2 regions of the Shinella agrisoli genome follow, and region 2 is predicted to be linked to the other one. Evidence: riboswitches for the same ligand, from Rfam matches in the RefSeq annotation. Region 2 holds a riboswitch; the other holds the start of a gene.
The links. Region 2 has a riboswitch for S-adenosylmethionine ahead of ACIIOY_RS10245 (O-succinylhomoserine sulfhydrylase). Riboswitches for the same ligand answer to the same signal wherever they lie in the genome.
Positions count from the first base shown of each region.

Region 1 (6,999 bases), on a different contig from region 2:
AGACCACGCTCCTGAAGATGCTGACGGGCCAGCTCGCGCCCGACAGCGGCACGGTGAAGCTCGGCACGAACCTGGAGATCGCCACGCTCGACCAGCGCCGCGAGGATCTCGACCTCGACGACACGCTCGCCCACTACCTGACGGACGGGCGCGGCGAGACGCTGCTGGTCAACGGCGAGCAGCGCCATGTCACCGGCTACATGAAGGAATTCCTCTTCCAGCCGGAGCAGGCCCGCACGCCGATTCGCAACCTTTCTGGCGGCGAGCGCGCCCGGCTGATGCTGGCGCGCATCCTCTCGCGGCCGACGAACCTCCTCATCCTCGACGAGCCGACCAACGACCTCGACATCGAGACGCTCGACCTCCTCCAGGAGATCGTCGCCGGCTTTGCCGGCACGGTGCTGCTCGTCAGCCACGACCGCGACTTCCTCGACCGCACCGTCACCTCGACCATCGCGCCCGCCGACCCGGAAAGCCCGGACGGCCGTTGGATCGAATATGCCGGCGGCTATACCGACATGATGGCGCAGCGCCGCGGCAGGGCCGAGGAGAAGCGCAGGGCGGAAAAGGCCGGGAAGGCGAAGGCGCCGGAGGCGCCGGCCGCGCCCGCGGAAGGCAAGGGCAAGGCAAAGCTCTCCTACAAGCAGAAATTCGCGCTCGAAAACCTGCCGAAGGAGATGGAGAAGATCGGGAAGGAGATCGCCGCCCGCGAGGCGAAGATGGCCGACCCCGCCCTCTTCAGCAAGGATCCGGCGGCCTTCAACACGCTCGCCGCCGAGATGGAGAAGCTGCGCGACAGGCTGACGAATATGGAAGAGGAATGGCTTGAGCTGGAAATGCTGCGGGAGGAACTGGAGGGCTGAGCGCCCTTGAGGCGATCGCCGCCCTCTTCGTCGTCATGGCCCTGTTCCCTCCGGAACAGCGCCGGCCCCGGCGATATGGGACAGTCGGGTCACTGGATGAGAGGAACTCATCCTGCAACCCGAAAGAGATCAGGAGAGTCCCATGCGCAAGTTCATCATGTCCGCCGTCGTCGCTGCCGTCGCCGCCGTTTCCTTCGCCGCTCCGTCCCAGGCCGGTCACTACGGCTACGGCCACAAGCACTACGGCTACAAGAGCTACGCTTACAAGCACCACAGCTACAAGCCGTACCGCTTCGTCAAGCGCTGGAAGCATCACGGCGGCCACTACGGCGCGAAGATCATCATCAGGAAGAAGCACTACAGCCACTACTGAGCCGTGCTCCTCTTCAGGAAAGGCCGAGGCCCGGATGCTTGCCGCATCCGGGCCTCGGCGCCTCGTTCGCGGGCGGATTGATTCGCGGGCGGAGTGGCGTTATCTAAGGCGTCCGTGGTGATTTGGCCGGCCGGCTTGCAGCCACGTTAAACAAGTCGCTAAAGGGCCGCGAAAGGCAGACCTTCCGTGGACCGGTTGCGACATCGTTGCGGCCGGTTTTGTTTTTCGATCGAGTGAGACATGCCCATCAAGATTCCCGATACGCTCCCCGCCTTCGAAACCCTCGTCCACGAGGGCGTCAGGGTGATGACCGAAACGGTGGCGATCCGGCAGGATATCCGCCCGCTGCAGATCGGGCTGCTCAACCTCATGCCGAACAAGATCAAGACGGAAGTGCAGATGGCCCGCCTCGTCGGCGCGACGCCGCTCCAGGTGGAGCTGTCGCTGGTGCGCGTCGGCGGCCACCGCGCCAAGAACACATCGGAAGACCACCTGCTCGCCTTCTACGACACGTGGGAGGAGGTGCGCCACCGCAAGTTCGACGGCTTCATCATCACCGGTGCCCCGGTGGAGACGCTTGACTTCGAGGACGTCACCTACTGGGACGAGATGAAGCAGATCTTCGACTGGACGACGACCAACGTGCACTCGACCCTGAACGTCTGCTGGGGCGCGATGGCGGCGATCTACCATTTCCACGGCGTGCCGAAGCACACGCTGGAGGAAAAGGCCTTCGGCGTCTACCGCCACAACAACCGCAAGCCCTCTTCGGTCTACCTCAACGGCTTTTCCGACAATTTCGAGGTGCCCGTCTCGCGCTGGACGGAGATCCGCGCCGAGGACATCCGCAACGTGCCGGGGCTCGAGATCCTGCTCGATTCCGACGAGACGGGCGTGTGCCTCGTCGAGGAGAAGGCCGGCAACCGGCTCTACATCTTCAACCACGTGGAATACGATTCCACCTCGCTTGCCGACGAATATTTCCGCGACGTCTCGGCCGGGGTGCCGATCAAGCTGCCGAAGAACTATTTTCCGCACAACGATCCGTCGCTGCCGCCGCAGAACCGCTGGCGCGGCCATGCGCACCTGCTCTTCGGCAACTGGATCAACGAGATCTATCAGACTACGCCCTATGACCTGGAAAAGATCGGAACGGGAGCCTGAGCATGAGCCGCCTCGTCATCCGCCCTCTGCACAGTGACGACGAAGGCGAATGGCGGCGCCTGTGGATCGCCTATCTCGCCTTCTACGAGACGGTGCTGCCGGAAGAGATCTTTTCGACCACCTTCGCCCGGCTGACGGGCGAGGCGGCGGAAGGGGAGTTCCGCGGCCTCCTCGCCACGCTCGACGGCAAGCCGGTCGGCCTCGCCCACTACCTCTTCCACCGCTCCTGCTGGACGCTCGGCAATATCTGCTACCTGCAGGATCTCTATGCCGATCCCGAGGTGCGCGGCACGGGCGTCGGCCGGGCGCTCATCGAGGGCGTCTACGCCAAGGCGCAGGAAGCGGGCGCGCCGAAGGTCTACTGGATGACGCAGGAGACCAACGCGACCGCGCGCCGCCTCTACGACCGCATCGCCGACAAGACGCCCTTCATCATCTACCAGAAAACCCCCTGAGCGGGATTTGCAAAAAGTATGACTTTTTTGGGTTGCAGGCCGAATGGAATTGCAGCAGGTTGCCGCCCGTGGGGAGCAGCCGGCGGAGGAGACGCAAGCGTGGGTGCAGGAAATGAAATCTTCGGTCGCCTGGCTTCGGGCGAGGCGGTCGAGCGCATCACGATCACCGGCGGCGGGCTGACCGCCCATGTGCTGACCTGGGGTGCGGTCATCCAGGACCTGCGGCTTCAGGGGCACGACGCGCCGCTGGTGCTCGGCTTCGAGGATCTCGCCTCCTACCTGGAGCACTCCCCCTATTTCGGCGCGACGCCGGGCCGCTGCGCCAACCGCATCGGCGGCGGGCGCTTCTCCATCGACGGCACCGACTACCAGCTCGAATGCAACGAGGGCGGCGTCACGCACCTGCACGGCGGCGGCGACGGCACCGGCCGGCAGAACTGGCGGATCGCGGACCAGGGCAGCGACTTCGTCGCCCTGGCGCTGACGGATCCCGCCGGCCGCGCCGGCTATCCCGGCAACTGCGCCATCACCTGCACCTACCGGCTGCCCGGCGACGGCGTGCTCTCCGTCGTCTACGAGGCGACCGCCGACGCGCCGACGCCGGCCAATCTGTGCCAGCACAGCTATTTCAACCTTGATGGCGGCGCCGATGCCCTCGGCCACGAGATCCGCCTTGAGGCCGAGCATTACCTGCCCGTCGACGAGAACCTGATCCCCACCGGCGAGATCCGCCCGGTCGCCGGCACGCCCTTCGACCTTCGCGACTGGACGCCGCTGCGCCGGCAGACGCAAGCGGGCGGCGTCGCCTTCGACCACAATTTCTGCCTCTCGCCGGAAAGGCGGGCGAAACGCTCCGTGGCCGAGGTGCGCAGCCCCGTTTCGGGCCTCTCGCTGAACGTGTCGACGACGGAACCGGGCGTCCAGCTTTATACCGGCTCCAAGGTCCACCCGCCCGTTGCGGGGCTCGGCGGCCGCAGCTACGGCGCCTTCGCCGGCTTGTGCCTGGAGACCCAGATCTGGCCGGATGCGGTCAACCATGCCGGTTTCCCCAACGCCGTCCTCAGGCCCGGCGAGGTGCTGCGGCAGGAGACGGACTACGCCTTCCGCAGAGGCTGACCGGCGGCCTCGCCAAAGCTCGTCTCGCAGCGCAATAAAATCGAAACCTTTGTAGCGGAAAACGGCCTGACGGACCCGGGATGATGCCGGGTTGTGCGGGCTTGAACGCGCCAGGACAGCGCCGGTCGCCCGAGGGACCTGCCCATGAAAATCTCGGATCTCTCCATTTCCCGGAAAGTCGGCCTTCTCGTTCTCCTGATGGGCATCGCCGCCGGCACCATCGCCGCCGTCGGCAGCCGCGGCCTCGTCTCGCTCGGCGCGGCGCTGTCCGATACCGGCGCGCGCGAGGAGGTGGCCCGCGAAGCCATGGACCTGCGCATCGACGTCATCGCCATCAGCCGCATGACCTACCAGCTCGCCATGGCGCCGGAAAAGGCGGCGGACTTTGCCGCCGAAACGGAAAAGCGCGCCAAGGAAATGCTCGACCGCCTGCCGAAGATCGCCTCGACCGCCGATGCCAACGAGGAAAAGCTGCTCGACGGCGTCCGCGCCGCCATGACGCCCTACTTCGAGGACATCCGCGCCATGGTCGCCGTCGCCGCGCAGAAGGGCGGGGACCGCGCCGCGATCCTCGCCGCGCTCGACAAGGCGCTGGAAGGCCAGAAGGCCGTCACCGCCGCACTCAAGGAATACACGACCTATTCCGCCGAGACGCTTTCGGGGTCGCGTGCCGTCGCCATCTCCCGCTCGACGACGACGCAGGTCGTACTGCTCGCCACCGCCTTCGTCTGCATCGTCGCGGGCATGCTGCTCAGCATGTTCCTTGCCCGCAACGGCATCGTGCGCCCGATCCAGCGCCTGACCAGCGTGATGTCCAACCTTGCCGCCGGCAAGCTCGACGACGCCATCCCCTACACCGAGCGCAAGGACGAGATCGGCGCCATGGCGCGCACGCTCGACGTCTTCCGCGCCAACGAGATGCAGATGCGCGAGATGGAGGCGCAGGAGGCCGCCCTGCAGGCCCAGAGCAGGGACCTGCAATCGAACATCAGCACGATCGTCGCCGCCGCCGCTGCCGGCGACTTCTCGCGCCGCATCACCAAGACCTATGAGGACGAGGACCTCCGCCGCTTCGCCACCAGCGTCAACGAGCTGGTCGAGAACGTCGACAGGGGCGTCAGCGAGGTGCGCCGCGTGATCGCCTCGCTCTCCCATGCCGACCTGACGCAGGAGATGAGCGGCCACTTCCAGGGCGATTTCGCCGAGCTCCAGGCGAACGTCAACGGCGCCATGCTGACGCTGCGCAGCACGATGGCCGGCATCCTCTCCACCGCCGGCACGATCACCGGCAATTCCCGCGAGCTTTCCGCCGCTGCCGACCAGCTCGCCCACCGTACCGAGCAGCAGGCGGCCTCGCTGGAGGAAACCGCCGCTGCGCTGGAGGAGATCACCACCACGGTGAAGACCTCCACGGCCCGTGCCATCGAGGCCTCGCAGATCGTCGGCGAGGCGAAGGAAAGTGCCGAGAAGTCCGGCGACATCGTGCAGAACGCCATCGACGCGATGGGCCGTATCGAGCAGTCCTCGCAGAAGATCAGCCAGATCATCTCGGTGATCGACGAGATCGCCTTCCAGACGAACCTGCTCGCCCTCAACGCCGGCGTCGAGGCGGCGCGCGCGGGGGATGCCGGCCGCGGCTTTGCCGTCGTCGCCCAGGAGGTGCGCGAGCTCGCCCAGCGCTCCGCCAATGCCGCCAAGGAGATCAAGGCGCTGATCAACGCGTCCGCCGGCGAAGTGAAGGGCGGCGTCTCGCTGGTGCTGTCGACCGGCGATGTGCTCTCGGAGATCAAGGACCTCGTGAACCGCGTCAACGACCACGTCGTCTCGATCGCCCGCGCCGCGCAGGAACAGTCCGCTGCCCTCGGCGAAATCAACACCGCCGTCAACCAGATGGACCAGATGACCCAGCAGAACGCCGCGATGGTGGAGGAAGCCACCGCCGCAAGCCAGGTCCTCGCCAGCGAAGCCGCCCAGCTCCAGGCCGCCCTCTCGCAGTTCCACATCGGCGACGGGCGAACCGGCGCGGTGCAGCAGCGCCGGGCCGCATAGGTTTGCCGCTCCCGACCCAAGACCGCTGCACGCTCTTGCCGGCATTCCTTTAGGCAAGGCCCGGCGCAGCGACGGGGGCAGAACGCGCCGGGAATGGCACCGCTGTCCTCTATCGTCGCTAAACGACGGCCATCTGGTTCGGCGCCCGCGTGAGTCAATATGTCGAACAGTTCCGGATCGACGTGGCGATGACGCTCGGGCTGCTGCAGATAGGCCAGCTTGTTGCCGTCTGATCTTCCATCTGACGGCGTCAGCATCCAACATACGCCGATGCAGTTTGCGCCGCCCGACGACAGCGCGCGCAACAGCGCATACTTCCGGTAATCGTTGATGTCCCCGAAGTACTGGTCCTTCACGCGCTCCTCCGAATCATATTGCGCGTGCAGTACCCTCAAATACCCTAATTTGGGGTAGTCCAAAATCGGGTCTTACTGAAGCGCTGGTCCTTGAATTGGCGCTTCCTTTGTCTTCGATTCGCTCCGATCTTTATCGTCGTATGATCGATCTGCTGATTGCAGCTCGAAAAGACGCAGGGCTCACCCAAACGGAGGTTGGCGTGCGCCTGGGACAACGCCAGACATTTGTGTCGAAGTATGAGCTTCGAGAGCGCCGGCTTGATGCGGCAGAGTTCGTGGCCGTGTGCCGTGCGATCGGTGTTGATGCGTGCGACTTAATAGTGCAGGCGGAGGATAGCGTCTAAGGCCGCTTTTGGCACTTCAAAACGGTCATTGCTGCGTCGACCTGGACATGTCGGAGATGGGATGGGGAGCCGAAAGGCGGCTTTCGGAGAGCAACAATCGAAAGCGGGCCGTCAACTGGGCGGTGGCTGTGGCAAACTCTGGCCCCAACGTGATCATTCACCTTAGCAAAAATACGTCGCGAAATTTTAATTTTTTCTACTGATTCTTACGATGAAATTTTTAAAGGGGAAAGCTGTGCGTGGCAAAGGTCAGGAGTTTCGCGAAAAACTGAGCTTAAT
Region 1 covers NZ_JBJIEP010000037.1:20,870-27,868, reverse strand. Annotated here, with positions in the region: gene ACIIOY_RS25305 (ABC-F family ATP-binding cassette domain-containing protein) at 1-863, shown strand, start outside; gene ACIIOY_RS25300 (hypothetical protein) at 1,006-1,236, shown strand; SAM riboswitch at 1,341-1,418, shown strand; gene metA (homoserine O-acetyltransferase MetA) at 1,477-2,400, shown strand; gene ACIIOY_RS25290 (GNAT family N-acetyltransferase) at 2,403-2,855, shown strand; gene ACIIOY_RS25285 (aldose epimerase family protein) at 2,955-3,971, shown strand; gene ACIIOY_RS25280 (methyl-accepting chemotaxis protein) at 4,116-6,020, shown strand; gene ACIIOY_RS25275 (helix-turn-helix domain-containing protein) at 6,517-6,720, shown strand.
Region 1: another riboswitch for S-adenosylmethionine. It lies ahead of metA (homoserine O-acetyltransferase MetA); the one in region 2 lies ahead of ACIIOY_RS10245 (O-succinylhomoserine sulfhydrylase).

Region 2 (6,999 bases):
CAGCGCCCACGAGATGCCGCTGAGGAGCTGGGCGTATTCGACGCCTTCCCATTCGTTCTGCTTCGGGCCGGGGGCCGTCATGATGGCGGCGACCTGGTATGTCTTGCCGGTGCGCAGCTGCACGCCGTGCATGTTGAGCTGGTAGCCGACGCGCTTTGCGGCGGCGACGACGATGGCGCGCGTTTCCGGCCGCACCTGCGGGCTGTCGTTCAGCGCCTTCGACACGGTGGCGATCGAAAGGCCTGTTTCCTGCGCGATGGTCTTGATCGTCGGTCTTGGCATCGCGTCTCGGCTCGTCACGATTGTTCCTGGCTGAGGGAGGCGGAGAGGAGAATATAGGCCGCAGAGGTCCAGGCGAAAGCCCTGTCCCGCAACCCCCTCCCCGACCGGGCATCGAAGTTTTCCGCCATACCGTTTCTGGAGGCAAGAGAACAGAACTTTTCCGCAACAGAGCGGGCAAGTTCCATTTCTCCTTGCCGCCGCAGGCCATCCCACAGAAGCAGCGTCGTCGGTGCCCAGATGGGGCCGCGCCAATAGCCGCCGTCCTCGTAGAAGGGGCTATCGGGGCTTTCGGTCGCCGGCCCCCACTCGGTGACGAAGCCGCCTTCGCCGAGGCGGGCCAGAAGTTTCCGGGCCATTTCGCGCGGCAGGCGGTCGCCGAGCAGGAGCGGCATGAACTGGATGAAGTTGCGGTCGGGCAGCAAACGTCCGGGGTCGTCCGCGAGCCGGGCGCGGAAGGTCTCGCCGGTCCAGAGCTTCTCGACGAGCATTTTCCCAAGGTCATCCGCCTTGGCGCGCCATGCGGCGGCGCGGACGGCATCGTCCTCCAGCAGGTCGGCCAGCGTGCCGCAGGCAAGGATCAGGAAGGTCGGCAGGTCCGGCGAGACGACGGGGCCGCCCTCGGCGAAGAAGGTGGCGTTGTCCCAGCCGCTGTCGTTGCCGTGGAAATAGCCCGGCAGCGTGCCCTCGCCGGCGCGGGCGTGGGTCAGCCAGTAGTCGACCTGCCGGCCGATCTTCTCCTTGAGGTAGGCCCTGCGCTCCGGCGTGAGGAAGCCGGGCTGCATGGCCTCGATCAGCGAGACGGCCCAGCCGTGCACCGGCGGCTTGGTGAAGGCGAAGAGCACGTCGCGGTCGCAGTTTCGGCTCGCGCACGATGGCACGGCCGATGGCGACGCGCCGGCGCTGGCCGCCGGAAAGCTGGCGCGGCTTGCGGGCGAGCAGTTCCTTGATGCGCAGGATCTCGGCGGCGCTCTCGACGCGCCGGTCGATCTCGTCGCGCTTCATGCCGTTGAGGGCGAGGCCGAAGGAGAGGTTCTTGCGCACGTTCATGTGCGGGTAGAGCGCATAATTCTGGAAGACCATGGCAATGTCGCGCCTGGCGGAGGGCACATGGGTGATGTCGCGCTCGCCGAGGCGGATCGCACCGCCGTCCAGTTTCACAAGGCCGGCGATGGAGCGAAGGAGCGTGCTCTTGCCGCAGCCCGAGGGCCCAAGGAAGCAGACGAACTCGCCGTCGGCGATGTCGAGATCGATGCCTTTCAGCACGTCCAGCGCGCCGAAGCCCTTGCGGAGATTTTCGATACGGATCGATGCCAACGGATTCCTCCCCTGTCGGCGGCAACGTTTGGGCTACTCGGCCGGGGTTAAACGTTTATATCATAATAAAAACGTTTAATTTCTTTTGTAAAGCAGAAATATCTGGGAGAGGGCAGCGTCGTCCGAGGCTAAGGCCGGCCATCGTAAGCCGTTGCGGGAACGGCGTTATCCGGCACGGAAGTGCTTGGAGAGCTTCAGGCCCTGCGCCTGGTAGTTGGAGCCGAGGCCGGAGCCGTAGAGGCCTTCCGGCGCGTCCAGCATGTGCTCGTAGACGAGGCGGCCGACGATCTGGCCGTGCTCGAGGATGAAGGGCACCTCGTGGCTGCGCACCTCCAGGACGGCGCGGCTGCCCGAGCCGCCGGCCGGGGCATGGCCGAAGCCGGGATCGAAGAAGCCGGCATAGTGCACGCGGAACTCGCCGACGAGCGGATCGAAGGGCGTCATCTCCGCCGCATAGAGCGGCGGCACGTGCACGGCCTCGCGCGAGACGAGGATGTAGAACTCGTCCGGGTCGAGGATCAGCTCGTTGCGGCCGCGGCTGAACAGCGGCTCCCAGAAATCGAAGATGTCGTGCTGGTTCTTGCGGTCGACATCGACGACCGAGGTGTGGTGCTTGCCGCGATAGCCGATGAGGCCGTCCGGGCCGGTGCCCTTGAGGTCGATGGAAAGCGCGATGCCGCCGCCGGAGACGTTGGGCGTCTCGCTGGCGACCAGCGTGTCGGATGCATGGAGCGCCAGCAGCTCGCTTTCGCCGAGCAGGGCGTTGCCCTTGCGGAAACGGATCTGCGAGAGGCGCGAGCCGCGGCGCACGACGATGGGGAAGGTGCGCGGCGAGATCTCGAGATAGAGCGGGCCGGAATAGCCGGCGGGGATCTTGTCGAATTCCTGCGCGCGGTCGGTGATGACGCGGGTGAAGATGTCGAGCCGGCCGGTGGAGCTCTTCGGGTTGGCCGAGGCGGCGAGCCCTGCCGGCAGGTCGAGGCTTTCCATCAGCGGCACGATGTAGACGCAGCCCGTTTCCAGCACCGCGCCCTGCGTGAGGTCGATGACGTGCAGTTGCAGCCGGTCGAGCTTGTCGGCGACGAGGTGGGACGGCCCCGGCAGGAAGCTCGCGCGCACGCGGAAGGCCTTTGCGCCGAGGCGCAGGTCCAGGCTCGCCGGCTGGATCTGGTCGCCGTCGAGCACGGCCTCGCTCTTCAGCCTGCCGCTTTCGAACAAGCCGCGAATGGCGTGGTCCGCCAGAATGCCCGTGCTGCGTGCCGCAGAAGCCATGATCGTCCCGTCCCGTCAGAAGGTCCGAACAAAACCAAATGCCGGCAATTGACGCAAGCGCGGGCGCGCAGTAATAGCAGGGTTATCCCGTGGTGATTTGGCCGGCCGGCTTGCAGCCACGTTAAACAAGTAGCTAAAAAGGCCGGGTATCGAACCGGCCTGCTTTCGCGGCCGGTTTTTTTGTTTGAAGGCGACGATCACATGAGCAAGTCCTGGCGTCCGGCCACCCAACTCGTCCACGGCGGCACCACCCGTTCCCAGCATGGCGAAACCGCGGAAGCGATCTTTCTGACGCAGGGGTTCGTCTATGACACCTCCGCAGCCGCGGAAGCCCGTTTCAAGGGCGAGACGAACGGCTTCATCTACGCCCGCTACGGCAGCCCGACCAACGACATGTTCGAAAAGCGCATGTGCATGCTGGAAGGCGCCGAGGACGCCCGCGCCACCGCCTCCGGCATGGCGGCCGTTTCCGCCGCGATCCTCTGCCAGCTGAAGGCCGGCGACCATATCGTCGCCGCCCGCGCCCTCTTCGGCTCCTGCCGCTGGGTGGTCGAGACGCTGGCGCCGAAATACGGCATCGAGTGTACGCTGGTCGACGGCCGCGACCTCGCCAACTGGGAAAAGGCGATCCGGAAGAACACCAGGGTCTTCTTCCTCGAAAGCCCGACCAACCCGACGCTGGAAGTCATCGACATCGCCGGCGTTGCAAAACTCGCCAACCAGATCGGCGCCAAGGTCGTCGTCGACAACGTCTTCGCGACGCCGCTCTTCCAGAAGCCGCTGGAGCTCGGCGCGCATGTCGTCGTCTATTCCGCCACCAAGCACATCGACGGCCAGGGCCGCTGCCTCGGCGGCATCGTGCTTTCCGACAAAGAGTGGATCGACGAGAACCTGCACGACTACTTCCGCCACACCGGCCCCGCCATGTCGCCGTTCAATGCCTGGACGCTCCTGAAGGGCATCGAGACCCTTCCGCTGCGCGTAAAGCAGCAGACGGAGAATGCGAGCCGCATCGCCGATTTCCTCGCCGGCGAGAATCAGGTCGCCCGCGTGATCTATCCGGGCCGCAAGGACCATCCGCAGGCCGACGTCATCGCCAAGCAGATGACGGGCGGCTCGACGCTCGTCTGCTTCGAGCTGAAGGGCGGCAAGGAGGCGGCCTTCGCGCTGCAGGACGCGCTGGAGGTCGTGAAGATCTCCAACAACCTCGGCGACACCAAGAGCCTCATCACCCACCCGGCGACGACGACGCACAAGAACCTGACCGACGAGGCGCGCGCCGAACTCGGCATCTCGGCCGGCACCGTGCGCTTTTCCGCCGGCATCGAGGACAGCGACGACCTCGTCGAGGACTTCGCGCGGGCGCTTTCCAAGATCGGCGCGTGAGCCGCTGCCATTAAGGTAAACAACGAGAAGGCGCCGGCCGGAGGGGCCGGCGCCTTCTTTGCATATTCTTGACGAAGCCACATTGCTGTAGAATAGCTGAATATAACCAGTTCAAGGCTTGCCCATGTATCGTGCGCTGACCCGCGACATCGAAGTGACCGTAGAGCCCTACTATCTGGCCGACCAGTCCGATCCGGAGGACAGCCGGTACGTCTGGGGGTACCGGGTGGTCATCGCGAACCATTCGGACGTCGCCGTGCGGCTGATGACGCGCTACTGGCACATCACCGACCAGAACGGCCAGGTCGACGAGGTCAACGGGCCGGGCGTCATCGGCGAGCAGCCGGTGCTGCGCCCGGGCGACACCTACGAATATTCCTCCGGCTGCCCGCTCGAAACGCCTTCCGGCATCATGTTCGGCCGCTATCGCATGGAAGCGGAGAACGGCGAAGCCTTCGACGTCGCCATCCCCGCCTTCTCGCTGGATACGCCGGGGCAGGTGCGGGTCTTGAACTGACGGGACGGAAAGGCTGCCCCTTTTTTACTGCGGCAGCACTTCCGACGCCTCGAAGCGGTAGGTGGTCGAGCAGAATTCGCAGGTGACCGCGATCTCGTTCTCCTCGTCCGCCGTCTCGGCGATCTCTTCCGCGCTGAGCCCGGCCAGAACGTTTTTCAGCTTCTCGCGCGAGCAGGAGCAGCGGTCGAAGACCTGCTGCGGCTGGTAGACGCGCACGCCGCGCTCGTGGAAGAGGCGGTACAGAAGGCGCTCGGTGCCGACATTGGGGTCGGTCAATTCGTCGGCGTCGATCGTCTCGACCATCGCCTTGGCTTCGGCCCAGTTGTCGTCGTCGTCGATCTTGTGGCCGACTTCCTCGCCGTCGCCGCCCGGAAGATCGGCCTGCCGCATGCGTTCCGGCGCCTGCGGCAGGAACTGCGCGACCATGCCGCCCGCCCGCCAGCGATGGCGGGCCTTGCCGGCCGGGTCGCGGTCGTAGAGCTCGGCGACGCCGAGACGCACCTTGGTCGGGATCTGCTCCGACTGGCGGAAATAGACGCCGGCGATCTCTTCCAGCGTGTGGCCGTCAAGCGGGACGATGCCCTGGTAGCGCTGGGTGTGCGGGCCCTGGTCGATGGTGAAGGCGAGGACGCCCTTGCCGAGCAGCTCGTGCGGCTCGGTCCTGCCTTCGGCGACGGCGGCGTCGAGCGCCGGCTGGTCGAAGCGGGCATAGGCGCGCACATCCTGCGGCGCGGAAAAATCGGCGACGAGCAGGTCGACCGGGCCGTCGCCCTTGGTCTGGACGATCAGCTTGCCCTCGAACTTCAGCGAGGTGCCGAGCAGCACGGTCAGCGTGATCGCCTCGGCGAGCAGCCGCGCAACCGGCGCGGGATAATCGTGCCGGCCCAGGATGCCGTCGAGCATCGGGCCGAGCTGCACGGCGCGCCCGCGCACATCGAGGCCTTCCACCTGGAACGGCAGGACATGGTCGTCGCCGGCAAAGCCGGGTTCACCGAGTTTCAGGGCACTTTCAGCCATCGTCATTCTGCTCCTTGCACGCCGCGATGCCGGCGGGCGATCAGCCCGGCCGCGTCCGACAGCGTTCTACCGTGATTCAGCGCTCCCTGCCGCCCGATCATTCCATACCGGGCGGGCATGCGCCAGCAAAAGCGCCTTGCAGCGCCCCGTGATGGCCCCTAGATCGTGCGGGCAGCCCCGTTTTTCAAGGCGGCGTCAGACGACGCCGAAACACCAGGCGAGGATGGACTTCTGCGCGTGCAGGCGGTTTTCCGCCTCGTCGAACACGACGGACTGCGGGCCGTCGATCACCTCGTCCGTCACCTCCTCGCCGCGATGGGCCGGCAGGCAGTGCATGAAGAGGGCGTTCCTGTCGGCACGCGCCATCAGCTGCTTGTTGACCTGGTAGGGCTGGAAGATGTTGTGGCCGCGGGCGCGGTGTTCCTGGTTCATGGAGACCCAGGTATCGGTGACGACGAGATCGACGCCGTCCACGATCGCTTCCGGGTCGTGACCGAGCAGGATGTCGCCGCCGTTGTCGCGCGCCCAGTTCAAAATCTTGTCGTCGGGCTCCGAGCCCATCGGCACCGCCATCCTCATCGTATAGCCGAAACGGGCGGAGCCCTCGACGAAGGAGTGCAGCACGTTGTTGCCGTCGCCCGTCCAGGCGAAGGTCTTGCCCTTCGTGGAGCCGCGATGCTCCTCGAAGGTCATGATGTCGGCCATGATCTGGCAAGGGTGGGTGAGATCCGTCAGCGCGTTGATGACCGGCACGGTGGCGTGCTCGGCAAGCTCCAGCAGGCGCGCATGGTCGGTCGTGCGGATCATGATGGCGTCGACGTAGCGCGACAGGACCTTCGCCGTGTCGCCGATCGTCTCGGCGCGGCCGAGCTGCATTTCGGTGCCCGACAGGAACAGCGTCTCGCCGCCGAGCTGGCGCATGCCGACATCGAAGGAGACGCGGGTGCGCGTGGAGGGCTTCTCGAAGATCATCGCCAGCATCTTGCCGGCGAGAGGCCGCTCTTCCGTACCGGCCTTGCTGGCCGCCTTGCGCTTGTGCGCATCGTCCATGATGACGCGCAGATCGCTTTCCGAAACGGCGGAAAGGTCGAGAAAATGCTTGGCCATGGTATGTCCTGTCTGTCCCCGGTCCCTTTGCTCAGGCGGCCTTGGCGGCCGTGAGCTTCTCTGCTGCCCGCTCGATACGCGCAAGCCCCTCGCGCGCTTCTTCC
Region 2 covers NZ_JBJIEP010000008.1:18,336-25,334, forward strand. Annotated here, with positions in the region: gene ACIIOY_RS10225 (LacI family DNA-binding transcriptional regulator) at 1-282, opposite strand, end outside; gene ACIIOY_RS10230 (amylo-alpha-1,6-glucosidase) at 297-1,124, opposite strand; partial or broken gene ACIIOY_RS10235 (ABC transporter ATP-binding protein) at 1,135-1,596, opposite strand; gene ACIIOY_RS10240 (2'-deoxycytidine 5'-triphosphate deaminase) at 1,762-2,868, opposite strand; SAM riboswitch at 2,948-3,026, shown strand; gene ACIIOY_RS10245 (O-succinylhomoserine sulfhydrylase) at 3,070-4,254, shown strand; gene apaG (Co2+/Mg2+ efflux facilitator ApaG/CorD) at 4,379-4,771, shown strand; gene ACIIOY_RS10255 (Hsp33 family molecular chaperone) at 4,796-5,788, opposite strand; gene argF (ornithine carbamoyltransferase) at 5,984-6,895, opposite strand; gene ACIIOY_RS10265 (aspartate aminotransferase family protein) at 6,927-6,999, opposite strand, start outside.